DNA from 4 places in the Peribacillus sp. P4_B1 genome. Region 3 is predicted to be linked to each of the others. Evidence: riboswitches for the same ligand, from Rfam matches in the RefSeq annotation. Region 3 holds a riboswitch; each other region holds the start of a gene.
What was found. Region 3 has a riboswitch for S-adenosylmethionine ahead of AC1DVK_RS12900 (5-methyltetrahydropteroyltriglutamate--homocysteine S-methyltransferase). Riboswitches for the same ligand answer to the same signal wherever they lie in the genome.
Positions count from the first base shown of each region.

Region 1 (7,341 bases), on a different contig from region 3:
TCTCCAAGGAATAAAGAGGATAGAGGCGTTTGGCTTGCTGGCTTTAATACAATTGTATTTCCTGCTGCGATGGCAGGAAATACTTTATGGGCGACTAGATTCATGGGGAAATTGAAAGGTGTTATCGGTTCACGTACAGTGTAACAAGTCGATTTTCGCCACCTTGGGCGGCATCCAGCGTCTTGCATCACTGCTCTTGCAAAAAAAAGCCATACTCCTAGTTGATGCAGTTCTTACTTATTTATGACGACAGATTTGTTCTTGTCTTTCGAGGTTTTGTTCGACTGCATATGTATTGCCCCATTCACACATTGTATTTAATACAGGTACAAAGGATTGACCTAACTCAGTTAAACTGTATTCTACTTTTGGTGGTACTTCTTTATATACTTCTCTTCGGACAAGCCCATCTCTTTCCAACTGCTTTAATTGGTCGGTTAAGACTTTCTGGGTAATGGCCGGTATTAGGATATAAAACTCTTTCGTCCTCATTGGTTTTTGACTCAGAAAAAAGAGGATTAAACATTTCCACTTTCCTCCTACAGTATTCATGAAAATATTTATTCCAGTATTTAGACTCTTCATTACTCATTCCTCCTGAATAGGCACATAAAGGTGGCTATGCCACTTTATTGTGCCTTATTTTCTACTGCATCATGGTCCATTATAATCGAATTATGAAGCAAATATTACATTGGAAGTGAACACGATGAGTGTAAGAGAGATTATAGAAAAAAGACGTTCCGTAAGGCAGTATGATCCCCATTATAAAATTAGTCCAGAAACGTTGTCGACATTTATTGAAGGAGCAAGTAAATCGCCTAACGGAAACAATATTCAAGCAACACGATACCTGGTTATAGATGAACCATATTTAAAGAATTTGTTACTGCCCATTGCTTTTAATCAGCAACAGGTAATTGAAGCATCAGTACTGATTGTTATACTAGGTGATTATCAAGCATTTGAAAAAGAAAATATCATAATGATACATGAGGATGAGTTTCAAAAAGGTTATTTTGACGCATCAGTAAGAGATTATCTAACAAACGCGGCAATCAATTATTATCTAAATAAATCAAAAGAAGATTTAAAGGTTGAATTAATAAGAGACGCAAGCCTGGCGTCAATGTCGTTAGTTTTATTAGCGAACGAGGCAGGTCTTGAAACCATTACAATGTCCGGGTATGATTCCGAACAATTAAAGTCAGCCTTGAAAATTTCTGATAGGTATTTAGATGTTATGCTTATTGCCATGGGGAAAGGAATTAAAGAAGGTCACAAAACAGTAAGACACGATGTTAACAAAGTCATTTATAAAAACAAAATATAGTGAGTGTAATTACTTTCTTTAAATTTGGATATTGGAAATTAGTTTGGAAAGAGGGGGAAAAAGAACCCTCTTCCCCTATCTTCTTATTCTTTCGTTAAAACTCACCACGAGTTACCAGTCTCTTATATCATCCACATGCAGACTTATCATATAGTCATATTAACGTAACAGATTCATTTTAATGTTTTTGTTTATAATAAGTTACCGCGAGCGCAAGGGCCAGCACTGTTCCTTTGACGATATCCATAGCATAATACGGAACGGACATCATGATCAAACCATTTTGAAGGATTCCGATCAGGACTGCACCGACAAAGGTTCCAAAGGCATTCGATTTTCCCGCTCCTAAAACGGAGGAACCAATGAAGGCTGCTGCAACGGCATCCATTAAATAGGGGGACCCTGAATTGATTTCCGATGTCATGACCCTTGAAGCTAGGACAATCCCCCCGATTGCAGCTAATAGAGCTGAAAGCAGATAGGCAAGGATTTTGTATTTATTAACCGATATCCCGGAAAGTCTCGCCGCTTCCTTATTTCCCCCAATCATGTACATATAACGACCGTGCTTCGTATAAGTCAAAAAGATATGGGTCGCAATCACAATGACTGCCATGATCAGGATTATCCATGGTACCTGACCAACCTTTGCGAAAAGCTGGCTGATTTGCCCTGTTGCGAATGTCCCATCGGGCATGACCATATTTTGCGAAACCGTGGCCCCTTTTGTATAGGTAAGGGCAATTCCCTGGATAATGAACATCGTAGCCAATGTCATCAGCATGTCGGGAATTCTCAATTTAACGATCATGAATGAATTCAATGCCCCTACGACAAGTGAGGCACCGATTGCAGCTAATATGGCAATCAATGTATCCTGTGAAAACCAGACAAACATTGAGATGACGATGGCATTGGCCAATGATGCGACGGAGCCGACGGAAAGGTCGAACCCATTCACTGTCAAGGATATCGTTATGCCGATCGCAATGATGGTCACGATTGAGATGGAACGCAGGATGTTGATCAGATTAGTAGTTTGAATGAAAGATGGATTGGACACGGCAAAAATTCCAATTAGAATGACAATCGTTAATATTGTGCCGTATTTATAGAAAAATTCGAACAGGTCCACCTTTTTCTTCGCTTTCGCTGTCTGTGTAACAGAAATGGGTGTACTCATCCTAATTTCCTCCTGTTGAATAGAATAGTAGTTCTTCTTCATTCGTTTTGCTTGTTTCTAGTTCGATGACAGTGCTCCCGTCATATAACACGTATGTCCGGTTAGTAATGCCAATGATTTCGGAGAGCTCTGATGATGCATAAATGATCGCTTTCCCATCCCTCGCAAGCTTTGCAATCATTTCGAATATATCCTTCTTGGCTCCAACATCGACACCTTTCGTTGGTTCATCGAATATGTATACATCCGCATCGGCTATAAGCCATTTTCCAATGGCAACCTTTTGCTGGTTACCACCTGAAAGGTTTTCGACTTTCACCTCCCCTGAAGGAGTTTTAATGCCGAGACTTGCGATCATTTCCTTCGCTTTTTCCATTTCCGCCTTACGATCCACAAAACTGAATGTCTTGCAGAATTTGCCGATACTGGCTGCAGTCAAGTTCGCCGATACTGATTCCTGAACAAGGATCCCTTCTTTCCTGCGTTCCTCAGGTATAAGTGCCAGACCGCTTTTTACTGCTTGGTGCGGTGATTTCAAAGAAAGCTTTCGGCCATTTAGGATGATTTCACCTGCTGTAATCGAAGTATGACCGAAAAGGCTTTTACACAACTCCGTTTTCCCAGACCCGACCAACCCTGCCAAGCCGATTATCTCCCCTGCTTTAATATGCAGACTGACATTTTTAACTTTCTCTGTATCTGACAATCCCTTCACTTCCAGAATAACGTCGCCAATCGAAGAATTCACTTCAGGGAACTGTTCATCCATGGTTTTCCCTAGCATATTCTCTATCACTTCGTTACGGGTGATGTCTTCCATCTTTCGACAAGTGACAAGCTCCCCATTCCTCATGATCGTAATTTCCTCACAGATTTCAAAAATCTCAGGCAGACGATGTGAAATGAAAATGACTCCAACACCTTTTTGCTTTAATTCATTTACAATTCGAAAAAGTTCTGTCGTTTCTATATGACTTAACGGAGCAGTTGGTTCGTCGAGAATCAGGAATTTGCATTCTGTCGAAACGGCTCTTGCTATCAGGACCATCTGTTTTTCAGCCAAGGTAAGGTCTCTTACCAGCTTTTTCGAAGGGACACGAATTTTCATATCTTCAAGAATTAAAGAGGCTTGGTTGTGCAGCTCTTTCCATTGAACTATCTGTTTTTTTCCCATGTTTTGGACCATATCATTCAACATTATATTTTCCCCAACGGTTAAATAAGGGATGAGGGCCGTATCTACTTCCTGATAAACTATTTGAATACCCTGTTCCTGCGCCGCTTTGGGCGAGCGGATATTCTGCTTTATCCCATCAATAAAAATGTCACCTGAATAATGAACATGGGCTCCCGATAAAACCTTCATTAACGTCGATTTCCCTGCTCCGTTTGCACCGACCAATGCGTGGGTTGCCCCTGATTGTATAGAAAAGTCAACTTCACTAAGCGCCTTCACTCCTGGAAATTCAATCGAGATTTTCTTCATTTCTAGTTGCGTGCCCATGTCCATTCCCCCTTATTGAACAGACACTCCCTTCACTTGCAAGAGAGTGTCCCCTTTTACTTTTTATAATGAGCTTTCAAAACTTTCATCCAATCTTCTTCAAATTCCGTTGATACACCCCATCCTTCGACAATACCAGACAGATTTGCCATGTTAACGGCTTCTTTTGAGGCTTGGATTTGCTTTTGTGAAATAAGTGAAGCCTCTAAGTCATAGGTTTGCGGTGTTTTTTCGCCCGCTAATTTTTTTGCCAATATCCTCATATTCACTGCACCAATCAACTTGGGATCGACGGCTGCCGTGTAGGACCATGAGCTAGCGGCCGATTGGATTTCCTGAAGATCTGCATTCGATACATCAATTCCGTATATCTTCACTTCATCGCGGCCCGCTTCTTTAATCGCCCGGGCGGCACCGATAGCGAAGGCATCCCATGTTGCGAAAATGGCATCCAATTTACCTTTTGGGTATTTATTCAGCATTGCGGCTACTGCATTTTGTGTTTGAACCGAAGTATCTGCAGATGCCACTCCGAATCTTTCGACTTCCCTAATTCCAGGGTTTTCTTTTAATTTTTCCTGATAAACTGAATTTCTTCTCACCATTGGAGGAAAACCATCCACCCAAAGGTAAGCAATCGCCGCTTCACCTTTCTGTTCTTTTATCAGTTTATCGAAAGCCAGTGTTGCCAGCGCTTCATCATCCTGTGAAGTTAATGTCACACCTTCTATTTTAGATAAATCGCTATTTGAATCGAATGTGACAACGCTTTTACCTGCATCAACCAACTTTTGAACGTCATTCACTGTTGCTGCATCATCACCATGGGAGATGATATAGCCGTCATAATCTTCCTGCAAAGCCTGCGCGATCGCATCATGGAATTTAGCCGTATCCCCATTGGCTGTATACGTATCCACTTGAAAGCCCATTGCTTCTCCTTCTTCCTTCGCTCCAGCAAGGTATTGGGCCGTATGATCATCACCGCCAATTTTACGGATCACTTTGATTTTGGCCCCTTCCCCATCAGCAAATCTTTCCGGTACATTTTCAAATGATACTTTTTCTTCTTTCTTCGATTCTGTGGAACTCTGTCCTGTAGAACAACCCGTTAAAAGCAACGCCGAAGCGATGGCTGAAACGAATATCCCTTTAATAGATCTTCCCATCTTGTTTCCCTCCACATTCTCCTATTATTCTTATCAGTTAAGTTGGTGTAAATCATAAAATAAAAACCTCTCTAGTAATAGAGAGGTTTAATCAGCTGTATTGCAGACTTATCCCTCTCTTATCTGTCAAAACATTTCTGTTTTGCAGGATTTAGCACCAATTCCTAATGGAACGGTTGCTGGGCATCTTAGGGCCAGTCCCTCCGCCACTCTTGATAAGAGAATATATCGTGTTACGTTTTTCGTAATTATCACTTTATAGGGATATAGTCGTAAAGTCAATAGTTTTTCGAATATTTGAAATGTTTCCTGCTACTTTTTATTTTCTTTGAAGCTGGGCTAGACGCTTTTTCTCAATTTTTTCAAGTCTCTCCAACTGACGTAGTTTCACTTCGAACACAGTGATCGGATCACGGTAAACTTCCGGATTTTCTTTCATATGCTCCAATGCAGCCTGGTAGTCTTTAATTTCAGTCTGCGTTTGCTCTATTGTTTTTTGAAGTAAGGCAAATGAGCTGCGATAGAAAAGTGAGATGTCCCGATCTAAAGATTTTTCAAACAATCCAAATTGGGTAAGGAAGCGTTCAGTGATCATTTCCGCAACATCCTGGTAATCTTCACTTTCCAAGTATTTCTTATAACGATTGTACATATTGGCTTTATTTTGCGGTATTGCCCCAAACAGCTTTCCTGCTCCTTTAAGCAGCAATTGTGATGGAGTCCTTCGCAAAAGGATATTAACGTCATCGATGCGGATACTGCTTGTCATCCGGTCGGCATCACGGCGCCAGTCATCCAATACCCTGAAGTCACCTGCCAGCATAATCCGTTCTTCTTTGTATAATTCATTGAATCCGGCACTCATCTCATCCATAAACTGTTGGCTTTGTGAGAACTCCATTTGGGAACTAGCAATCCAATCTTGAAGAGAACGGTAATATTGAGGCATGATCTTGTCAGAAATGAAGGCTTGAATCCGCTCATTCATTTCATGGTTCAACTGTATATGGACCTGACTGAAATCACTGCTTTCCGTTAACGATTTAGAGCAATCCCTCAGTAATTCAGGAATTTTAGAAGAAAGCTGACTTTTCACTTCATCCTTAAGCACACGGTACGACCTTATGATATTTTCACTTTTTTCTTTTTCTAAATCAGCCAGTTGATTGACCGCACCATTCAATTTGACTTCCATCTGTTCATTCCAAGAGATGGAATGCTCGCATTTCCGTTCATTGGCTGTCCGTTTTTCTAACAGATAAGATAAAGTTTTACGAATGAAAGCAAGGATTTTTTCAGACCTTCTTTCTTTCCAATTATCATCTTGATAATTCGATTGAAGGAATGCAGAAAGGTCATTCAACTGCTGCTTGCTGTCATAAAGTTTAGAGAAAGCGAACACTTTCGCATTCGGGAAATATGCATTCACTTTATCCCATGTTTCGTCTTCCATCCGGACCGCGACTTGATCACTGTATATCGTATCCATTTTATTTAATAAGAAATGAATCGGCAGTTTCGGAGCCATCATTTGAATTTCCAATAACAGGTCCCGTTCACTACCGGTGAAAGGCGCCCGGGCATCAAGAACGAACATCAGGCCATCACTGCCATGTAAATAGCCTTGGAAATCCGATTCCACGCTTTTTTCCCCATTGAACCCCGGTGTATCCAATAATCGCAGACGATTATTTCTAAGATAGTCACTAATAAGCGTCACATCGACAATAGTCCCGCGCTGGCGGCGTGTTTCATCCAATTCAGTTAGCTCCATGACAACCTTGCTATCTGTATCGGTAATTTCAAGGATTTCCAAATCATCCCCGTCTTTGACGCTGACTAGTGAAGAATGATCTTCGGCAGCGATGCTCTCGCCAACTATTGACTGTATAAAGGATGTCTTGCCATTTCCTGTACTTCCCACAAGAAGAAGATTGAAATTTCCGGTATCCTTAAGCCCCTCGACCATCCATTTAAGCTTATTGCCAACCCTTAAATCATTCTCTTCAGCCCATTGGATGATAGAATTGAACAGTTTCTCTCCCGCTTCCAGTCCGCCTCCCAATTTAGGCGATTTCGAAAGCAGGCTTTCTGCATCCTGAATGACCAGCGCATTAATCGTATCCGGGAAGATTTCATTCCAGGACAGCGC
Region 1 is NZ_JBFUHM010000026.1:5,210-12,550, forward strand. It holds partial or broken gene AC1DVK_RS15610 (aldehyde dehydrogenase family protein) at 1-178, opposite strand, end outside; gene AC1DVK_RS15615 (winged helix-turn-helix transcriptional regulator) at 238-585, opposite strand; gene AC1DVK_RS15620 (nitroreductase family protein) at 710-1,333, shown strand; gene AC1DVK_RS15625 (ABC transporter permease) at 1,512-2,516, opposite strand; gene AC1DVK_RS15630 (sugar ABC transporter ATP-binding protein) at 2,518-4,020, opposite strand; gene AC1DVK_RS15635 (sugar ABC transporter substrate-binding protein) at 4,077-5,189, opposite strand; SAM riboswitch class I at 5,306-5,411, opposite strand; gene AC1DVK_RS15640 (GTPase domain-containing protein) at 5,509-7,341, opposite strand, start outside.
Region 1: another riboswitch for S-adenosylmethionine. It lies ahead of AC1DVK_RS15635 (sugar ABC transporter substrate-binding protein); the one in region 3 lies ahead of AC1DVK_RS12900 (5-methyltetrahydropteroyltriglutamate--homocysteine S-methyltransferase).

Region 2 (7,341 bases), on a different contig from region 3:
GTTTTAGACGTCAGGGAGACGATATTCGTCGCTTTTTCAATTGCCTGCTCTAAATCTTCTATTAAATCCTCTGCATTTTCAATCCCGATGGATAAACGGACCTGATCAGCACGCACTCCCGCTTTCGCCAGACCTGCATCATTCAATTGTTGGTGGGTCGTACTGGCAGGGTGGATGATTAAACTCTTAGCATCCCCTACATTAGCTACATGGGACCATAATTCCACCGAATTGATAAGTTTTGCCCCGGCTTCGCGGTCACCCTGTATTCCAAAAGTCACAACAGATCCTGCTCCCTTAGGCAAGTATTTGTCCGCAAGGGCTTTATCTGGATGATCCTCTTTACCGGGATGTGAAACCCATGTCACGGCAGGGTGATTTTCCAAATATTGAATAACAGTCTTGGTGTTCGAAAGATGCTCTTTCATTCTTACATGCAGCGTTTCAAGTCCAAGCGTAAACTGGAATGCACTTTGGGCACTTAGCGCAGGACCTAAATCACGAAGCAGCTGCACTCGGGCTTTCGTTATAAAAGCAGCAGGTCCAACTGCATCGGCGTATACAAGACCGTCGTAGCTTGGATCAGGCTCCGTAAAGCCAGGGTAGTTTGGCGAGTTCCAGTCGAACTTCCCTCCATCCACTATGACACCGCCTAACGTCGTTCCATTTCCCAAAATCCATTTTGTAGCGGAATGGATGACAATATCCGCCCCAAAATCAATTGGTCTGCATAGATACGGTGTAGCGAAGGTATTATCGATAATTAAAGGTATCCCTGCTTCGTGGGCGATGTCCGCTACCGCTTCTATATCAAGGACCCTCAAACTTGGATTTCCAATCGTTTCAGCAAATATGGCTTTTGTTCTTGGCGTAATTGCCCTTTTGAAACTTTCTGGGTCATCAGGTGAAACGAACTTCACCTTAATCCCATATTTAGGAAGAGTATTTTCAAAAAGATTATACGTGCCGCCATATAATGTAGAGGCTGAAACAATTTCATCCCCTGCACCGGCAATATTCAGGATTGACAGTGAGATGGCTGCCATTCCGCTTGCAGTTGCCAATCCGCCGATACCGCCTTCCAATAAGGCCATTCTTTCCTCAAAAACACTGACCGTGGGATTATGGAGTCGTGTATATATATAACCATTCTCCTTTAAACCAAATAAATTCGCTGCATGGTCTGTGTCTTTGAACAAGTATGCATTGCTTTGGTAGATAGGGACTGCCCGGGCACCTGTTTCATCAGCTTGCAGACCGCCATGAACACTCAATGTTTCAAAACGCAACTTTTTCTCTGACATATGATTTCACCTTTTTCTATGGATTTAGTTGGAATTTCATGAAAACCTGGCCTTTCATAAACAAAAAAACCACTTCCACAAGAAGAGGTTTTAAAACACACCTCATCTTCCAGAGCCAACACTCTGCTGGAATTAGCACCGTATATAAATTTATACCGGTTGCCGGGCTTCGTCGGGCCAGTCCCTCCGCCACTCTTGATAAGAACTATTAAATTCAGCCGTTACTTACTTAATTCAAAATATAGCATTTTAGAATTAATCAGTCAATGAATTGTTAGAATATTCTTTTTTTGATTTCAATTTGGGAGCAAAATGTTCACAATAAAAAAACCAATCCGGTTCTGATTGGTTTCTTAGCTGATTTCCTTAAGCAATCCATACAAATAAGGAACGGATTGAAAGGCATATATTTTTTTGTGCAGCTGTCCTTTTTTGAAAAGCAATAAACAAGGGACACTTTCAATTTCATACGATTCGGCGATTGCTTGGACATAGTTCATATTCATTTTGCCTGCCTTCAATTCCGGGAAAAGTTCCATGGATATCGTCAGCATCTTGGAAGCCACCTGACAGGTACCGCATAAAGGCGTATATAAATATAAACAAAAGGTTTCCCCTTTTTCAACGGCAATCTTACACTCTTCTTCTTTCCATTCCTGCATCAATTAATCGTTCATCCTTTGACTTAAAAATTTCATTTTCACATTCATATTGGCAGATAAAAGCACAGTTGCGATATGATGTTCGGGTGAGCTTTCCACTTCTTTGTACATTTTATTAATATACAGGTGGTTCGCTTCCGGCATTTCCCTTCGGAATTGCTTCCGCAGCTTTTCTCCTGATTCATCTGCGTCAAACAGGAGATAAACATCACGTTCCATCAATTCATCCACTAATTCATCGAGCTTAGTTAATGATATGGTCCCATTCGTACATCTTATATCCACATCTTCATTTAAAACGGAGGCAACTTTTTTTCTATCGGAACTGCCTTCTACAATGATCACTTTATCGAACTCGCCCCATTCCATGTCATCACTCCATCTCACGAATTATGTGCGCAACTGCAATTGTACAAAATGAAAAAGAGAGCAGGCCTTTCCAGGCCCCCCTCTCCTTTATTTTAACCGTTAATCAAACTTTCATATTCTTCAGCGCTCATCAGATCTTCAATATCACTGCTATTTGATGGTTCAAGCACGATCATCCATGCTTTTTCAAAAGGAGATTCATTTACATATTCAGGGTTGTCACTTAAATCTTCGTTTACTTCAACAACCTTGCCACTAATTGGAGCATAAAGCTCAGAAACCGTCTTAACGGATTCCACACTTCCAAATGGCTCGTTCGCTTTCAGTTCATCACCGATTTCCGGAAGCTCAACGAATACGATGTCCCCAAGCTCGGACTGGGCGAAAGCAGTAATTCCAATGCGCACTGTTCCATCTTCCGTTTTGACCCATTCATGTTCTTTAGTGTAACGAAGTTCTTTTGGTGTTGTTGTCATTATTAACCCTCCATATGTACATCTTATTTTATCTATTCCATTATAAGGCAGATCTTATGTTTAAGTAAGGAATTAACCAAATATTTTGTTAAATTTCAGTTCCAAACCTGATCGAATTGCTCTTCTTTGAAACCTACCGTCACTTTGGTACCATCCGTAACAATCGGCCTTTTCAGAAGCATGCCATCTGTGGACAATATATCAAGCATCTCTGCATCAGAAGCTTCTTTCAGCTTATCCTTTAAGCCCAGCTCCCGATATTTTTGACCGCTAGTATTGAAAAACTTCTTCAACTCTAAATTGCTGATTTTATATAATTGTTCGATTTCAGTTCGCGAAGGCGGGTTTTCCGCTATATGGATTGCTTCATATTGCAGTTCATGATTATCCAGCCACTTTTTCGCATTACGGCATGTGCCGCATTTTGGGTACCAATATAATGTTAAGCCCATCGTTTCACCACCTATCAATAGAATACCCGTTTTCACCACGCAATACAATGAAATATCCTTTGAATTCCCAATGAGATTTCATCAAAGGAAATAAAGGGAATGCCTTTACGGGCATCCCCTTTACAGATTCTGATTTATTGCTTATAGCGCATATTTTTCCGTTTCGATTACCTTTACCGAAGCTTCACGTTTTTTCGCAATGACATTGATTGGAGTGTGTCTTGTCAGCTTGCGAAGGGAAGCAAGCATGATGCGAAGAGTGTCGCCTGTTTCCACCGCAATTAACGTTTCCTTTGCATGTTGTTCTATTTCATTGAAAACTTCCTGAACGAAAATTTCCGTATAAAGCACTTTTTGTTTGTTCTTCTCCAGCCCCGTAGACGCAATTGCTTTTTCCGTACGTAACACAACGGACTCAGCTGCATAGGCAAGGGAAGCTATATCAGCAATGTTGGAGAGGATTTCTTGTTCTTGATCAAGGTTTTTCCCATATTTCTGGGCAGCAAGGCCACTAGCCAAAATACCGATTTTCTTAGCGTTTCTAACAAGCATTTTTTCTTGTGCCAATGGCTCATCGCCAGGCTCTTCCGGCATCATCATCATTAATTCCTCTTGCAGGCTTTGTGCCTTTTGAAGAAGTGGCAATTCCCCTTTAAGTGCTTTTTTCAGGAAAGTTCCCGGAACAAGCAATCGATTGATTTCATTTGTACCTTCAAAGATCCGGTTAATACGGGAATCACGATATGCTTTTTCAATTTCATACTCCTGCATGAAACCATAACCACCATGAAGCTGTACGCCTTCATCCGTAACGTAATCCAATACTTCGGAGGCGAAGAATTTATTCACTGAACACTCAATTGCATATTCAGCGATTGCAGCTGCCATTGATTTTCCATCTTTCACTTGCTCATCCGTCAACTTGCTCTGTCTTTGATCATAAAGTCCAACGGTACGGTAAACAGAGCTTTCAGCAGCATAAATTTTTGCCGCCATTGTTGCAAGTTTTTCTTTCGTCAAGTTAAAATCGGAAATTTTCGTTTTGAACTGTTGGCGTTGATTCGTATAAGCAGCTGTAATCTCAAGGGCACGTTTAGATCCGCCGACAGCACCCACGCCTAACTTATACCGGCCAATATTCAGGATATTGAATGCAATGACATGCCCTTTTCCTGCTACACCCAAAAGATTTTCGACTGGTACAAGAACGTCTTCAAGGATTAATGTACGTGTAGATGAGCTTTTGATCCCCATTTTCTTCTCTTCAGCACCAGTTGATACGCCTTTATAATCTCGCTCAACAATGAAAGCAGAGAATTGTTCGCCGTCGATTTTAGCGTAAACACAGAAGACATCTGCAAAACCTGCATTCGTAATCCATTGTTTTTCACCATTTAAAATATAGTGGGTTCCTTCTGCATTCAATTTCGCTGTCGTTTTTGCTCCTAAGGCATCTGAACCTGAGCTGGGCTCCGTCAATGCATACGCAGCAATTTTCTCTCCCGTTGCCAGTAAAGGGAGATATTTTTTCTTTTGTTCTTCATTCCCGAATAATACGATTGGCAAAGATCCGATACCTACGTGTGCACCATGCGTAATACCGAAGCCGCCTGCAAGTGCCATTTTTTCTGTAATTAATGCCGAACTGATTTTATCAAGACCCAATCCGCTGTATTCCTCAGGAACGTCAGCACCAAGTAAACCGATTTCACCTGCATGCTTCAGTAATTTAACAGAACGGTCAAATTCATGGTTCTCTAAATGTTCAACCTGCGGCAGAATTTCATTCACTACGAAATCCTCAGAAGTTTTGGCAATCATTTTATGCTCATCGGAATAATCTTCAGGTGTAAACACTTGATCATACGTAATATCCTCTACTAAAAAGGCTCCGCCTTTAATGAGGTTATCTTTAGTTTGATTCGACATGTTATTTCCTCCTAAATGTTAATGATAGTAAACCCGCCGGAAGCATGTTGACAGCTTCTGGAAAGGGTGGGTCACGCTAATAATTCAAATACTCCGGCAGCTCCCATTCCGCCGCCGATACACATTGTCACGACTCCGAATTGTTGGTTTCTGCGCTTCATTTCATGAAGCAGGCTTAATGTCAATTTTGCTCCTGAACATCCTAGGGGATGGCCCAAGGCAATGGCTCCACCATTCACATTGACAATCTCTTCATTCAATCCCAGCTCACGAATGATTTGAATGGATTGGGAAGCGAAGGCTTCATTCAATTCAAATAAACCAATATCGGATAACTCAAGGCCTGCTAGTTTTAAAGCTTTAGGAATGGCTGCAATCGGTCCGATGCCCATAATTTCAGGTGGTACCCCCGCTACAGCAAAGGAGCGGAACTTACCAATCGGTTTCATCCCTAATGAAGATGCCTTTTCCCCATCCATGACCATGACCGCGGCTGCTCCATCACTCGTTTGTGATGAATTCCCTGCTGTTACGGATCCTGTAACAGAGAATGCAGGTCTTAGTTTTTTCAGCACTTCAACAGTCGTTCCTGGACGAACGCCCTCATCCTGCGCAAATGTGAATGACTTTTCCTTTAATTTAAGATCAGGCCCCACTGAGCGGAGGGTTACGTCAACCGGCACGATTTCATCCGAAAACTTTCCTTCTGCAATGGCCTTAGCCGCCCTTTGATGACTTTGTACAGCAAATGCATCTTGATCGGCTCGGGAAATTTCGTACTTTTTTGCAACGGCTTCAGCAGTATGACCCATACCCATATAATATTCCGGGGCTTTTTCCGCAAGTTGCGCGTTCGGACGTGTTACATGGCCCATCATCGGCAGAAGGCTCATGGATTCCGCTCCGCCTGCAATGACTGTATCACTTTGGCCAAGCATGATTCTCTCCGCTCCATAAGCGATACTTTGTAATCCGCTTGAACAGTAACGGTTAATGGTTATGGCTGGCACTGTATAAGGCAATCCTGCCAATGCTCCAATGTTACGCGCCATGTTCAATCCTTGCTCAGCTTCAGGCATCGCACAACCGATAATCAGATCATCGATGGTGCCTTCATAATTCCCTGCACGCTTTAACGTTTCCTTTACAACAAGAGCCCCTAAATCATCCGGGCGTACATTAGCAAGAGAACCTTTTTTCGCTCTTCCTACCGGAGTCCTTGCTCCAGCTACTATTACCGCTTCTTTCATGAGGATCCCCCTTACTCATTTTTAAGCTATCAATCTATTAACCTTCGTTTGGCCATATCTTCATCTATTATCAGTTACGGAGTGGTTTCCCTTTAACAAGCATGTGCTGCATCCTTGCTTGTGATTTTGGAGTTGAAATCAGTTTTAGGAACGCTTGTTTTTCTAGGTTCAAGATATACTGTTCATCCACTTTCGTGCCAAATGGGAGTTTCCCCCCTGCCAAGACGTATGCAAGCTCTTTGGCTATGACAAGGTCATGATCGGATAAGAATCCTGAAAGGCGCATGGATTCCGCCCCCAATAGCAGTGTGGCATAACCCGTTTCACCTACTACAGGAATCTTTGTGCAGGTTGGAGCAGTATAACCTTGTTCATACATGGAGATGACTGCCTGCTTCGCATCATATAGTTGATGATCCGCATTCACGCTTATTCCATCAGTTGAATTAAGGAAATTATCCCCGCGTGCTTCCTCAGCAGAGGTTGAAACTTTTGCCATGGCGACCGTTTCAAATACTTTGTTGGCCACTTTCTGTAAATCAAAGTCGACACCCTTCGGCATATTCCTCAATGTCTTCACATAAAGTTCTTTAGTACCGCCGCCGCCTGGGATCAAACCTACACCAGCTTCCACTAGTCCCATATACGTTTCAGTCGTTGCCTGGATGCGCGCAGCCGGAAGGGATACTTCAGCACCACCGCCAAGTGTCATATTAAACGGGGCTACCACTACCGGGACCGCACTGTACTTAATTTTAAGCATCGCCTTTTGGAATTGGCTGATGACCATATCAAGTTCGAGAATATTGTCATCTTGCGCTTCCATCAACATCATTGCAATATTAGCGCCAACACAGAAATTCTTGCCTTGGTTACCGATGACCAGGCCTTTAAAATTC
Region 2 is NZ_JBFUHM010000017.1:57,828-65,168, forward strand. It holds gene AC1DVK_RS12110 (O-acetylhomoserine aminocarboxypropyltransferase/cysteine synthase family protein) at 1-1,304, opposite strand, end outside; SAM riboswitch class I at 1,404-1,509, opposite strand; gene AC1DVK_RS12115 (thioredoxin family protein) at 1,658-1,966, opposite strand; gene AC1DVK_RS12120 (toprim domain-containing protein) at 1,970-2,335, opposite strand; gene gcvH (glycine cleavage system protein GcvH) at 2,428-2,811, opposite strand; gene AC1DVK_RS12130 (arsenate reductase family protein) at 2,907-3,263, opposite strand; gene AC1DVK_RS12135 (acyl-CoA dehydrogenase family protein) at 3,405-5,192, opposite strand; gene AC1DVK_RS12140 (acetyl-CoA C-acetyltransferase) at 5,264-6,442, opposite strand; gene AC1DVK_RS12145 (3-hydroxyacyl-CoA dehydrogenase/enoyl-CoA hydratase family protein) at 6,513-7,341, opposite strand, start outside.
Region 2: another riboswitch for S-adenosylmethionine. It lies ahead of AC1DVK_RS12110 (O-acetylhomoserine aminocarboxypropyltransferase/cysteine synthase family protein); the one in region 3 lies ahead of AC1DVK_RS12900 (5-methyltetrahydropteroyltriglutamate--homocysteine S-methyltransferase).

Region 3 (7,341 bases):
CCCATTGCTGAGATATTTCTTCTTGGTCCTTCCAATACCCGACAGCAAGGCCCGCCAAATACGCCGCCCCGAGTGCCGTAGTTTCGTTTATTGTCGGCCTTTCGACTGGCACCTGTAATAAATCGCTTTGGAACTGCATTAAAAAGTCATTTTTGACTGCCCCGCCATCCACTCTCAATGTCTGCAGCTCGATTCCCGAATCCGCCTCCATTGCATCAAGGACATCCTTCGTTTGATACGCCAGTGATTCAAGTGTGGCACGAATGAAATGTTCTTTTGATGTCCCGCGCGTCAAACCAAAAATGGCTCCCCGTACTTCACTGTCCCAATATGGGGTCCCAAGGCCTACAAAAGCCGGTACTACATATACTCCATCTGTACTTTCCACCCGCTTTGCATAAGCTTCGCTGTCCTTGGCATCATTAAGCATCCGCAGACCATCACGCAGCCATTGGATTGCGGAGCCAGCTACGAATATACTGCCTTCCAATGCATATTCAACCTTCCCATTCAATCCCCAAGCAAGTGTCGTCAATAGTCCGTGTTCGGAACTGACAGCCTTGGCTCCCGTATTCATAAGCATGAAACAACCTGTTCCATACGTATTTTTTGCCATTCCTTCATTAAAACAAGCTTGGCCAAATAATGCCGCCTGTTGGTCACCGGCTGCTCCTGCGATTGGAATCGACTGGCCGAAGAAATGATATTCAATCGTATGGGCATACACTTCGGAAGAAGGTCTAACCTCTGGCAGCATCGACTTCGGCACAGTCAATATCTCCAGCAGTTCTTCATCCCATTTCAGTTCATGGATATTGTACATCAATGTCCGGGATGCATTGGAATAGTCCGTTACGTGAGCTTTGCCTCCTGAAAGCTTCCAGATCAGCCAAGTATCGATGGTACCGAATAACAGCTTGCCTTCATCTGCCCTTTGTCGTGCCCCTTCCACATTATCGAGGATCCATTTCACTTTCGTTCCGGAAAAATAAGCATCTATCAACAATCCCGTTTTATCCCGGAATAGATCATTAAGTCCCTTCTCCTTCAAATCATCACAGATTTCACTTGTTTGCCTTGACTGCCATACAATCGCATTATAAACAGGGGTACCCGTTTCCTTATCCCAAACGACTGCCGTTTCACGCTGATTGGTTATTCCGATCCCGGCAATTTGCTCTGGCTTTACACCTGATTCCGATAGTACACCGGCAATTACCGCTAAAATTGATCCCCAAATCTCATTGGCGTTATGCTCTACCCAGCCCGGCTTAGGGAAATGCTGCGTGAATTCCTTTTGGGACGAGTGGACAATCTCGCCTTTTTCGTTAAACAAAATCGCCCGTGAACTCGTTGTTCCTTGATCCAATGATAAGATATATTTTTCCATACTGTGTTTCCCCCCTTTTTTAATTTAACTAGCCATGTTGCTAATTTCTAACTCACTTGATTGCTTTTTTCCAAAAGTATATGCTAACACCAATATTATCAGACTTGCTCCTAAAACAGCCCAAAAGGCTGTCGTCAATTCACCTAAAAAGACCGCTTTATAGAAGACAGCTCCAAGTGCTCCACCGACAATCGGACCAACAACCGGAATCCAAGCATAGCCCCAATTTGATTTTCCCTTACCCGGTATTGGCAGCAGGAAGTGAGCAATACGAGGTCCAAGGTCACGGGCAGGGTTTATGGCATAGCCTGTCGTTCCTCCTAGCGACATCCCGATGACAACAATCAATAAACCGACAGCAAATGGGTTCAGACCTTCTGTAAACTCGCCGGCTCCAATAAACAATAAGCCAAGAACAAGGATGAACGTGCCAATCATTTCACTTAATAGATTTGAAAAAGTATGTGGGATAGCCGGTGAGGTTGAAAACACACCAAGCTTTGTACCTGGATCCTCCGTAGCTTTCCAGTGTGGTAAATAATGCAGGAATACAAGAGTCGCACCTATAATTGCCCCTATCATTTGGGCCATGATGTACCCTGGCACATCAGCCCAAGGAAAATCTCCATTGATAGCTAACGCTACTGTAACAGCCGGGTTTAAATGCGCCCCGCTTATGGAACCCACTGCAAAAACACCCATTGTAACAGCCAGTCCCCATGCAATCGTGATAACGATCCAGCCGGCATCTTTTGCATAAGAACCCTTTAAAGATGAACCAGCCCCAATACCTGCTCCGAATAAAACTAAAATCATCGTGCCTACCACTTCTCCCCAAAATGGAGTCATGAATAAAACCCCTCCCCTGATAAATTTTTAAACCATGCCAACAAATAAAAGGAGATTCACAGCAGAACTATCTTCATAAAATGAATTATGAATAGATCTGTTGTGAATCTCCTAGTCTCCGTCACATATATTAACTTATAATTTACAATATACTAGTTTGTGAAAACGCTGTCAATTATTTGGCGAGGAATTATTCTATTTTTCTGTAATTTTTTTCAACTTCCTCGTTCGACCCCATTAAACGATATCCCATAATTCAGTTTTGGAAGTGGTGATTGCCGACGCTCCAGCATCAAGGGCGTTCAGGACTTCATCTGAAGTACGTATGAGGCCGCCTGCAAAAATCGGTGTCTGCAATCGTTCCTTCACCTCTTTTATCATCCATGGCATGGCGCCTGGCAAAACTTCGATATAGTCCGGCTTGGTTTTCTGCACCAGCTTATAACTTTTCTCCAGCGCATGTGAATCTATTAAAAAGATTCGCTGGATGGCAATGACCCCCTTTTGCTTCGCCTTCAATATAACGTTTGATTTAGTTGAAATCAGCCCATATGGATTATATTCCTGACAAATGAATTCTGTCGCGTACTCATCACTTCTTATGCCATGGATCAAATCGACATGATAAATCATTTTCTTATTATGCTGCTTTGCCATCATACTTACGTTTTTCAATTGTGATATATGCAAATCAAGAAACACACCTATTTCATAGGAACTTTCTAAAAATCTTTCGAAATCCTTCATGCTTGCCGAAGCAGGCAAAATCTTCTGGTCCATTATTTCCCTCCTTATCTCCTGGAAAACTATAAGTAATTTAGTATATTTTATAGAGCTTGATTTATCAAACACATTGTGAGGTATGGCATTTCAACCTACCCTTACACTAACATACCTGGCATCCCCTTTAAATATTGTGGCTAAAAACGATCCATCATATTGAAAGTTTCATTTTCAATGCACCTTCGACGAGTTCATACGATTTAATTGTGCCAACGGGGATTTTTCTCACGATGTTCCAAGCATTAACATTCATTTTGACCGTTCTATTTTCGAATTCAAAAAATGGCGGTTTGTTAAATATCCTTCGGTTAATGAAGTTCCTGTCAATTGGTTCCATTTCCACTAATTCAAATGAAATCGTTCTTTTTTCCACGTGAACCGGTTTTAATGTAATCCGGAAAGCTACGTTTTTCTTTAACATCATTTTTTTCACTTCCGTCGTTCCGGAAAGCACTATATGCTTTGGCGTAATCTCGACTTTAATATCCTGACCATATGATTTCATTCTTAAGATTTTCTCTATCATGGCTTCAGTTACCGTTATCGGTAAGCCATTTTTGAATGGACTGAATGTACTCATCCTTGCATTCCCCTCCTGCCGCTCATATGAAACGTCGGTTATAGCATATGCCGGGTTCCCTGATGTAGTTAACATTTCAACCCATATTAATAATCGGTATATTCGAAATCTTCCACCTTCATTACTTGACCTTTATAAAAACTACCTGTATAGTCTTAATTAATTTAATAGACAACTCTTATCCAGAGAGGTGGAGGGACTGGCCCTTTGATGCCTCAGCAACAGACTGATCATGTACTGTGCTAATTCCAGAAGTGTAGAAACTTGAAGATAAGAAGAGTATATAGCTTTGCTGCCAACACCTCTTCTTATTTTTAAGAAGAGGTGTTTTATTTTTAGGCTCTTTTCGTAAAGATTGTTGTTTTTAAAACGAAAGGTTGATTGGAGCGGAAGTGCGAGACTCCTGCGGGAGCAGCGGGACAGGCGAGCATCTGGAGGGGAAATCAACCACAACTCACTACCTGGTAAATAGCAACAAAGTACGTGAAAACAGCCTATTTTTAAAAGGAAAGAAGGAATGCAACATGTCAATCACATTAACGAAGGCACCATTCAGGGCCGATCACGTCGGAAGTTTATTAAGACCAGAACGTTTACATATTGCCAGAAAGCAATTTAAGGAAGGTACCATTTCAGCAGAGCGGCTTCGTGAAGTTGAAACCGAAGAAATCAATCGGATTGTCGAAAAACAAATTGAAGTTGGATTGGAGGCCGTGACGGATGGTGAGTTCAGACGAACATGGTGGCACTTTGACTTCCTCGAACATTTAAATGGCATCGAGGGATATGTGACTGAAAAAGGTCTCACATTCGATGGTGTGGAAACAGAGAGATATAACGTTCGCAATACCGGGAAGGTTTCATTCAATCCTGAACATCCCTTCATTCGCGATTTCATTGAATTGAACAAAATCGTGAACGGACGCGCCGTTGCCAAGCAAACCATTCCCAGTCCGAATCAATTATTTGCTGCAGGCATTCATAATGAAGACATCTACCCTGATATTGAAGACTATGCTAATGATATCATCAAAGCGTATCAGCATGCTTTGAAGGATTTTTATGAAGCAGGTGTACGTTATCTTCAATTGGATGATGTATATATTGCCAGACTTTCAGCTCCAGATTTCCAGTTCAAAGATGGAAAATATACGAGGGAACAGTTAATCGATCTTGCACTTCGCGTAATTAATGGCGCATTGGAAGGCAAACCAGAAGACCTTGTCGTCACTACACACCTATGTCGTGGGAACTACCAGTCGACTTGGGCGTTTGAAGGAAGCTATGCCCGTATCGCCCCAACTTTATTGGCAAAAGAATCAGTGGATGGATTTTTCTTGGAATATGATGATCAACGCTCAGGAGATTTCAAGCCATTGGAATACATTCCAAACGGCGGTGCACGGGTCGTACTGGGTGTCGTCACTTCAAAAAATGGAGAAATCGAAGACAAGGAAGCTGTTAAGGCACGCATTGAAGAAGCCTCGCACTTCGTTCCTCTCGAACAATTATGCTTAAGTCCGCAATGCGGCTTCGCCTCCACCCATCACGGTAACAAGCTGACCGAAGAACAGCAATGGGAAAAGCTGAAATTCGTCGTTGATGTAGCAAAAGAAGTATGGAAATGATTTTTTAGCGGAGACTTTAATTCTGATTTACAGGATTTGAACAACCTAATCGGCCCGCACTGATATGGGAGCCGATTAGGTTCTTGCAATAATACATTTCCATTCCTTTAATGACTCTTTAGATAACGGTATCAAGTTTTGCTATTTATGAAACTAACGATGAATGATAAAACCATTTGACATATCGATAATTCTCGATATAATGAAATGTATGAAAACAATCGAGATATTTAAAGCATTATCCAATGAATCCAGGTTGCAAATCTTACAATGGCTCAAGGCGCCTGAACTCCACTTCACCCCTCATGAGGGAATAGACATGAAGGAAACCGGCGTTTGCGTAAGTCAGATTACGGAAAAATTAAACATGACCCAGTCCACGGCCTCTCAATACCTCTCGATCCTTCTTAGAGCAGGATTGATTAAAACGGAGCGGATAGGAAAGTTTACGTATTACAAACGAGATGAAGAGGCGATCTCAAAAATTACTGATTTCTTGAAAGAAGAAGTATGAAAATGAGCCTGATCCGTACCTTAGAGGGTTGGGTTCATTTTTCTCTCTAACATTTCGATATTTCGCGATATGTTTATTTTTTTATTCATACATATTAACATATTACGATATGTCTTCATATAAATTAATAATCATTAATGAGGAGTGAATCTATTTTGCTTAATACATGGAAAATTTACATGTTAGCGATCATCAGTTTTTTAGTAGGAACATCCGAATTCATCATATCCGGAATTTTGGATAAGATTGCGGATTCTCTTGGAGTGACCATTGCTGCCGCAGGACAGCTCATTACAATTTTCTCCCTTGTCTACGCAATCGGTACACCCATTCTCATGGCTTTGACAGCAAGTTTAGACAGACGAAGATTAATGTTGTATTCCCTTGGACTATTCGTAGTGGCCAATCTGCTTGCCTTTCTATTACCAGGCTTTGGACCTTTTCTATTTGCACGCATAATCATGGCACTTGGTGCAGGATTGGTTGTAGTCACCGCTCTGAATATTGCCGCTAAGCTTGCTCCGCCAGATAAACAAGCAAGTTCTATTGCGACAGTTGTCATGGGGTTTACAGCTTCCCTTATCATTGGCGTACCTCTCGGAAGAATCATGGCAGATGCATTCGGGTGGAAATCCGTCTTTGGCGGAATCGCCCTATTCGGCCTGATTGCCATGATCGTTTTATTCTTTACCATTCCTCCTACCAAAGGGGATAAACCAATACCACTTCTCCAGCAGCTGGCCCTTCTTAAAAAAAGGAAAGTTGCCCTTGGATTATCGATAACCTTCTTCTGGCTTGGCGGATACTCGATAGCTTATACCTATCTATCCCCTTACCTGCTATCCGTATCAGGGATAAGTGACTCTCTACTTAGCACGGCCTTGCTTATATTCGGTATCGCAAGCTTGATCGGATCAAAGTTTGGCGGTTATAGTACGGATCGATGGGGTGTATCATTTACACTAATTGGCGGTATGGCGCTGCATATTATGATGATCATCATGTTATCCATCGTTACGAATTCATTGATGGGCGTTTTGATAATCCTTACATTATGGTCGTTCGCAGCATGGTCATCAGGGCCGACACAGCAATATCATTTAGCGACCCTTGAACCTGAATCATCAGGAGTCATGCTCGGTCTGAATCAGTCGATGATGCAATTGGCCATGGCGGCAGGTGCTGGAATTGGCGGTGTTGCTGTAGAACAAGTATCCCTTGCTTCCATAACCTGGATCGGTGCAACAGGGGTTGCCATTGCCATGGTCATAGTTCTGGTCCTTTCAAGTTCATCGTCAAGCAGTAAAATAGCACAATCCATAAAATCCTAGACCGTTATATAAACATTCATCATAAGGCTAGATTTTAGCCTTATGATAAATCCTAAAGCTGAAAGCAAACAAAAAAGGAACGGTCACTAGCACGTCCCCTTTTTACTTGCAGCTATCATCATCATCCATTTTCTTCACAAATATATCATCCGTCACCCTATCTTCCAGCTTGTTCCTCAAGGCCAATTCCGCAGCCTTCCCATCACTAGGCGACCCGTCCGCGAAATACATCGGAAACAAGGAGAAAAACATAATATAGAAAGAAA
Region 3 is NZ_JBFUHM010000019.1:10,431-17,771, forward strand. It holds gene glpK (glycerol kinase GlpK) at 1-1,390, opposite strand, end outside; gene AC1DVK_RS12885 (MIP/aquaporin family protein) at 1,415-2,239, opposite strand; gene AC1DVK_RS12890 (glycerol-3-phosphate responsive antiterminator) at 2,477-3,019, opposite strand; gene AC1DVK_RS12895 (hypothetical protein) at 3,174-3,602, opposite strand; SAM riboswitch class I at 3,778-3,879, shown strand; gene AC1DVK_RS12900 (5-methyltetrahydropteroyltriglutamate--homocysteine S-methyltransferase) at 4,127-5,230, shown strand; gene AC1DVK_RS12905 (ArsR/SmtB family transcription factor) at 5,442-5,744, shown strand; gene AC1DVK_RS12910 (MFS transporter) at 5,900-7,075, shown strand; gene AC1DVK_RS12915 (hypothetical protein) at 7,178-7,341, opposite strand, start outside.

Region 4 (7,341 bases), on a different contig from region 3:
GCTGGATATTGGCAGCACTCATCTCCTATTTCATCATTCCGGCTTATGGTTGGAGGGTTGCGTTGATATTAAGTGCAGTTCCCGCTTTATATGCACTGTATCTGCGCTTGAAGCTACCAGATTCACCGAAATTTACGGAACTTGAAAAGAAGCAGAGACCAACAGTAATAAGCAACATGAAAAGTGTCTGGAAAAAGGAATATTCTCGCCAGACCCTTGTTTTGTGGATTCTTTGGTTTTGCGTGGTCTTTTCTTATTATGGGATGTTTTTATGGCTGCCAAGTGTGATGGTCTTAAAAGGATTCAGTATGATTCAAAGCTTTGAATATGTTTTGATCATGACGCTTGCACAGCTTCCGGGCTATTTTTCAGCTGCATGGCTGATAGAGAAGATGGGTCGTAAATTCGTTTTGATCACATACTTAATTGGAACAGCCATCAGTGCCTTTTTCTTTGGATCGGCAGAGGGGTTGGCACTGCTGATAGTTTCTGGAATGTTCCTATCTTTCTTCAACTTAGGGGCATGGGGTGCGCTTTATGCGTATACACCTGAGCAGTATCCAACTGCAGTTCGTGGAACCGGTACAGGGCTAGCTGCTGGTATTGGCAGGATTGGCGGTGTCCTGGGGCCATTGCTTGTAGGGTATTTAGTTGCTGCCGGTACCCCGATTTCAACGATTTTCACCATATTTACAATTGCTATTCTAGTGGGAGCCGCTGCTGTGGCTTTTGGGAAGGAAACAAAGAATACCGTTTTGACATAAACGAAGGAAGGGGACCAATCAGTCCCCTCTTTTCTTTACTTAAAGTCTTTTATTATTTTTAAAAGGAGTTCGGAGGCAATCTTTGGACTATCTGCATTCATGATGGCTGAAACGACTGCGGTACCGGATAGCCCGCTATCTGAAAGTGAGGAAATGTTATCGGCTGTGATACCCCCGATTGCTACGGCAGGAATCGATACGCTGCGGCAAATTTCCTCCAAATCTTCAATGGCCATTAGCGTTGCATCTTGTTTGGTCTTCGTCGGGAAAACGGAACCGACTCCGATATAGTCTGCTCCATTTTGTTCGGCTTCGAGAGCTTCTTCAAGTGTGGAGACTGAAACACCGACAATCATATCGTCAGGAACCATTTGTTTGATGACAGGCAGTGGAAGATCATCTTGCCCAATATGAATTCCGTCCGCTTCAACAGCGAGTGCTATATCTACCCGGTCATTAATGATAAGGGGAATGGACAGCTCGCTCAATAACTGTTTTAATGCAGAAGCCTTTTTATAAAAGGAGAGGGAGGAATTGTTTTTCTCTCTAAGTTGTACGATCGAAACTCCTCCTGAAACCGATTCTGCAATGATTTTGGTCAATTCTTCTATTGCTATCGACTCTTCCGTAACTAAATATAGACTTAAATCAATTTGGGACTTCTTCATTTATTTTCACCTCATGCATCCAGATTTCCTTATCCATTCTTGATATTGCATCCATTAATCGCACTCGAAACGTTCCTGTCCCTTCATCTTCTTGAAGTTTTGCAGCTGCCAGGTCCCCTGAAATGCTCATGGTCGAGATACCGGCAATTGCCGCAGAATAGAAATCGTCCGTGACTCCGGAAAAGGTGCCGATAAGAGCAGTGGCCATGCATCCGGTACCAGTAACATTAGTTAAAAGGAGATTCCCGTTGTCGATAATTGACGTATGTTTTCCGTCGCTGACCGCATCCTTAGCCCCGCTGACCACGATGATACTATTCAAATTATTTGCTGCTTGTGCAGCCAGCTCTGCATTGCTAATCGCTAGTTCCCCTGAATCCACTCCGCGTGTAACGATATCCCCCCCCATCAATCGAAGGATCTCACTCGCATTTCCGCGAATGATTTGGAAAGTAACCTTACTTAGGAGCTCTGTGACTTTCTCTGTCCGATAGGAGGTGGCACCCACTCCCACCGGGTCCAAAATGACTGGGATATTCAGGGCATTTGCCGTCTTGCCGGCAATCTCCATTGCTTCTAAGGCTTTATCATCAATCGTACCGAAATTCAGGACCAATGCATTCGCTAATTTGACCATATCCGCCACTTCACTGGGGCTCGATGTCATTACAGGTGAGCCACCGATGGCAAGGGTGACATTGGCACAGTCGTTGACCGTAACAAAGTTGGTGATTTGGTGAACGAGAGGTTTTCTTTCTCGTACTTTCACGAATAAATCGGCTGCAGCAACATTCATATTAAGTCACTCCGTTCTTTTTTTGAAAATGAATGAAAATGATGGACAGGTCCATGCCCCCTACCGATTGAAAAGCTATTACGTATCGCTTCGGAAATATAGGTTTTGGCCAGTTCAATCGACTCTTTCAATGGCAGTCCATTTGCCAGGTTGGATGTAATGGCGGATGATAGGGTACAGCCTGTACCATGTGTGTTTTGTGTATGAATGCGTTCTCCCTTGATCCATTGGAAGTCAGTTCCATCATAAAAAAGATCGTTTGGATTTCCTGCTGCATGGCCCCCTTTAAGTAAAACGGCTTTAGAACCTAGTTCATGTATGGATATGCATGCCCTGTAAAAATCTTGTTTCGTTCGAATCGACAAGCCAGTAAGGACTTCCGCTTCTGGTACATTCGGGGTTACAAGTGTTGCAAGCGGAAGTAATTCCATTTTTAAGGCAGTGACAGCTTTTTCGTCTAGCAAATGGTGGCCGCTTTTTGAAATCATGACTGGGTCAAGGATAACGATGGAAGGTAAGTAGGTTTTAATGGACGCAGCGACTGTTTTCACTATTTCTTTTGATCCAAGCATTCCTATTTTTACTGCATCGACATGAATATCCTCAAAGATGGCAGCAATTTGATCCGAGATGATAGCTGTTTCGATGGCCTGAACTGAACGCACTTCCATTGTGTTTTGTGCAGTAACGGCTGTAATGGCAGACATTCCAAAGACACCATGTGCAGAAAATGTTTTTAAATCTGCTTGTATTCCAGCACCGCCCCCTGAATCAGAGCCTGCGATGGTTAATGCTGTTTTCATAAAAAATCCCCTTCATATAATTATTTTTTAGAAGTATGTTAAGTAATATGAAAGCTAAAAGCGCACCTGCGAATGAACTAAGCATAAAAGCTGGTAAAAAACCAAAAAGAGCAGCTTTTTCCCCCAATAGGAGGAGTGCAAGTGGATAACAGGATAGGGATCCGAGAATGCCGGTCCCAATCACTTCCCCTAGACAGGCGAATTTCAAGCTTTGTGTTTTTCGATAAAGGACGGCAGCCAATAGTGCACCTATCATGCTGCCAGGAAAGGCGAAAATTGAACCGGTACCAGACATGTTTCTAATGATGGAAACTAATAAAGCTTGTGTTACCGAATAGGCAGGTCCCAATAAAACGGCTGTCAGGACATTTGCCAGATGCTGTATCGGGAAGATTTTAGCAAATCCGACAGGGATGAAAATAATTGAACTGGTCAGAGTCGTTATACCCGTGATCATGGCAGTCAACGTCATTTTCTTGATTGGATTCATCATCATGTCAATACCTACAGTGGCCAATCCTGTTCATTTTGAACCATATCCCAGAATAAATATTCATATCGGGAAGTCACCAAAAAGTGCTTTTCTAATCTCAGAAGTTCCTTTTCAGGCATGCCTCTTGTTAATTCTTCCAATAAAGCAATCAGCCACTTGTGTGCCTCACCGAATTCAGGAGATGAATAGGACCTTATCCAATCTGCGTAGCGGTTGTTTTCCAATGCTTCACCATTTTGTTTTTTTAATATCAAACCGATTTCGTAATAATCCCAAGCACATGGTAGGAGACAAGCGATGAGGTCTGCCAAAGTCCCATGCTGAGCTGCATTTAGCATGTAACCCGTATAGGCTAAAGTGGTAGGCGTAGGTTCTGTTTCTTCCAATTCCTTGGTACTGATTCCGAATTCCGAAGCATATCCATTTCCACTTGAAGAGTTTCATTTAAAATACTGGAAAATCTTGCCATGGTTTCGATATTATGAGCTTTGATGACACCTAGAGCAAAAAGCTTGGAATATTCCATGAGATAGATATAGTCCTGCTTCAAATAATAAGAAAACTTCTTTTCAGGTAGCGTGCCGTTTCCAATTGCCTGGACAAAGGGATGTGAATGGTTCCTTTTCCAAATTTCTTTTGCCCGTCCATGAAGTCTTTCACTGAAGGTTTCTAATTTAGTATTCTCCATTGTTCATCCTCCTTTAGAATAGATCCCCTATTTACATCCATAAAAAAAACCGCTCCTGAATACGGAACGGGGTAGATGGATAAAGTCTGCAAATGGACGATATCATCCACTTCCCTCCGCCGGTATGAGCCGGTTCAGGTTCAAAGGGTCCGGAACTAATTCCATCTCAGTCTAAAAAAAGACTCCCCTAGTGGTGTGAATTGTATGTAATTACTGACATCATATCAGAAAGACAAGAAAATGCAACCCACATTTGAAAGGGGAAACCCATTTATGGCAAGTGGAAAAGGAAGAACCAGGTAATTGACTTTTGATGTTTATTGGGATAAAATCATTTCTACATCATTTATATATTGAATTCTTATCCAGAGAGGTGGAGGGACTTGGCCCAAAGAAACCTCGGCAGCAGACCCATTTTGGGAACTGTGCTAAATCCAACAAGCATTTGCTTGGAAGATAAGAAGAGCCATACGGACACTGTAAGCCTCTTCTTGAATTAGAAGAGGCTTTTATTTTTGCGGAATAACGTTTAGTGGCATACTAGAAAAGGTATATATAATTTGGTGAAATCAAACCGGTTAATACAGTTTAGCTCAACTAGAAGCGGGCTCTATGATGACTAGGAAAGGAGCCATTTACATGGCAGAATTATTTAAGAGGATTGAACAGAGGAAGGCAATGCTTATTGAAGAGTTATTGGCCAATGGAGTATACAAAACCTCTGATGAAAGGCACCTTTATGATGCCCCGTTAAAAGTACTTGAAAATGAATATAAGATTGTAATAAATAGACCAAATAACGAGTCTCCTTCGGAATGGATGACATAGTATCCGATAGGCTATAATCTTGGGATAAGGGATATGATGTAAGCATTCGCAGTCTATACTTGTGGATGCTTTTTTTATTTGTGTTTATATAGGGGATGACACAATATATACATATTTAGAAAATGAAATAGGCTTTTTGTCACATTTAAACAGTAAAATTACACATTTAATTTCAAATAAATAGTTGATTTTAACTATAAGTTTCATTATGATGAAGGTGTAAAAAAATTGAATAAATGGGAGGTGGCTTGATGCTTTGCCAGAAGGTAACTGTGGAAAAAGTAGAAGAGAAGAGACAAGAAATGATTAAATTGGCGGCAATTTATGGTTTAACAAGTCTTCTAACTGTTCAAGCAAGCCAAGAATTGGATACGCTGTTGAATGCTTTAACAAATAAAAGAGATTCTGAATATTTTTCCCTTAAGAAAGTATATAGGTATTTCTAAATTCTCCATTTCGGCCTAGTTTAATCTGAAAAAGGCTACTGCTCAAGGCAATAGCTTTTAAATGAATATTTTAATTATCGACACGTTTCCCAAGTATAATCAAATCTCTTTCAATGCCATCGAGCTCTGCAACTCGAGGCAAATTTGCCCATTTTTCAAACCCGAATTTTGAAAAAAGCTTCAGGCTAGGTATATTGTGGGCAAAAATGAAACCTAATAAAGTCTTCACCCCTAATTTAGGGCTCACTTCAATTGCCTTTTGAATCGAAATTTGTCCGATTCCTTTTCCCCGGAAATAATCATCGATATAAATGCTGATTTCGGCCGTAGAATCATAAGCTGGCCGGCCATAGAAAGATTGAAAGCTCATCCATCCGGCAGTTTGCCCTTCTATAGTAATGATATATAGTGGTCGACTTTCTGAATGATGTTCCTCAAACCATTTAACCCTCGATTGTACGGATACAGGTTCCGTATCTGCCGTGACCATTCTTGAAGCAATTGTCGAATTATATATTTCAACGATTCTGGGTAAATCCGAAAGTGCTGCCTCCCTAAACTCTATGTGCTCTGCCATCATTTAAACTCCTATCTATCATTTATATTCAATCTCCAGAATAAAGGGTATCATCCCGCTTACATAAAGGCCGGTGAATGAAGCCCAATCCATTGAAAGTTTTATATTATCATACACTCTTTACTATTTATCTGACAATTCATTTTTGTATGTTAAAACTACAGATTTTTGGGTATTTAAAATGATGAAATACTTCATAGTAAATAGACAAAAGGAGAAACCAATGAAAAAAGTAGCAGGTTTGTTAATTATTGTACTAGTTATTTGTTTTGCTGCATATAAATTTCAGGCCTCGGAGTCGAAAGATGTGCAAAGGGTAATGGCTTTTGGAGATTCGTTAACCTATGGAAAAGGGGATAAGGACGGGGAGGGATATGTAGAAGGTCTGGAGGATGAATTGAATAATCCGGAATCGGAACAAAAAGTGAGTTTTTGGAATTACGGGATAAAAGGTCAGGAAACGGATGGGATCATGAATCAGCTTGATGATTACCGCATTAAATCGAAACTTGATAAAGCCGATACTTTCATCGTTTATATTGGAACCAATGACTTGATCAATAGTAACGGCGGTGACTTGAAGAAAATAAGTGATCGAAAAATCGATGAGGGTAAACGGGAGTATATCAACCATCTTGATAAGATTACTTCGACACTGATAAAGGCAAACGATAAAGCGGATATACTTGTAGTGGGACTGTATAATCCGATTAAAGATAATCAAAAACTTGAAAAGCACATCCAAGATTATAACCAATCAATAATGGGAATATCGAAAAAGGATAAAAGGATGGTATTCATTCCTACAAATGATCTTTTTGAGAATAAAAAGAAAACCGAGTATTTCAGTGATAAGATTCATCCCAATGAAAAGGGATATCAGCTCATTACGAATCGGATTTTGGAAAGTTATCATTTCAAATGAAAGTAAAAATGCACAGAAGGCTGAATTATACCCCGGATAACGGACATACATAAAAAAGTGTCCCTTATCCGGGTTTTTTTGAGATTGAGACTGTTCCCATTGATTTAATGGCTGCTGTTCTTACTTTTGCTTATGCGGGCGTATTTTACTTTTATCCCTATTTATGCTGAGGCATTAGGTATGACATCTATTACAAGTTATTTCTTTGTAATCTTCGCACTCTTTATAAAACTGTCACGTCCATTTGTTGGAAAACTATTTGATCGTAATGGAGCAAATCATATAGTCTATCCATTCGTATTAATTTTTATCATAGGTATGATCATTTTGAGTCAAGCACATACCATGAATGC
Region 4 is NZ_JBFUHM010000006.1:49,098-56,438, reverse strand. It holds gene AC1DVK_RS04975 (MFS transporter) at 1-764, shown strand, start outside; gene thiE (thiamine phosphate synthase) at 800-1,432, opposite strand; gene thiM (hydroxyethylthiazole kinase) at 1,413-2,228, opposite strand; gene thiD (bifunctional hydroxymethylpyrimidine kinase/phosphomethylpyrimidine kinase) at 2,225-3,031, opposite strand; gene thiW (energy coupling factor transporter S component ThiW) at 3,000-3,521, opposite strand; partial or broken gene tenA (thiaminase II) at 3,536-4,212, opposite strand; TPP riboswitch at 4,307-4,411, opposite strand; SAM riboswitch class I at 4,571-4,675, shown strand; gene AC1DVK_RS04945 (Fur-regulated basic protein FbpA) at 4,852-5,040, shown strand; gene AC1DVK_RS04940 (aspartyl-phosphate phosphatase Spo0E family protein) at 5,292-5,486, shown strand; gene AC1DVK_RS04935 (GNAT family N-acetyltransferase) at 5,557-6,063, opposite strand; gene AC1DVK_RS04930 (DUF459 domain-containing protein) at 6,287-6,988, shown strand; gene AC1DVK_RS04925 (MFS transporter) at 7,115-7,341, shown strand, end outside.
Region 4: another riboswitch for S-adenosylmethionine. It lies ahead of AC1DVK_RS04945 (Fur-regulated basic protein FbpA); the one in region 3 lies ahead of AC1DVK_RS12900 (5-methyltetrahydropteroyltriglutamate--homocysteine S-methyltransferase).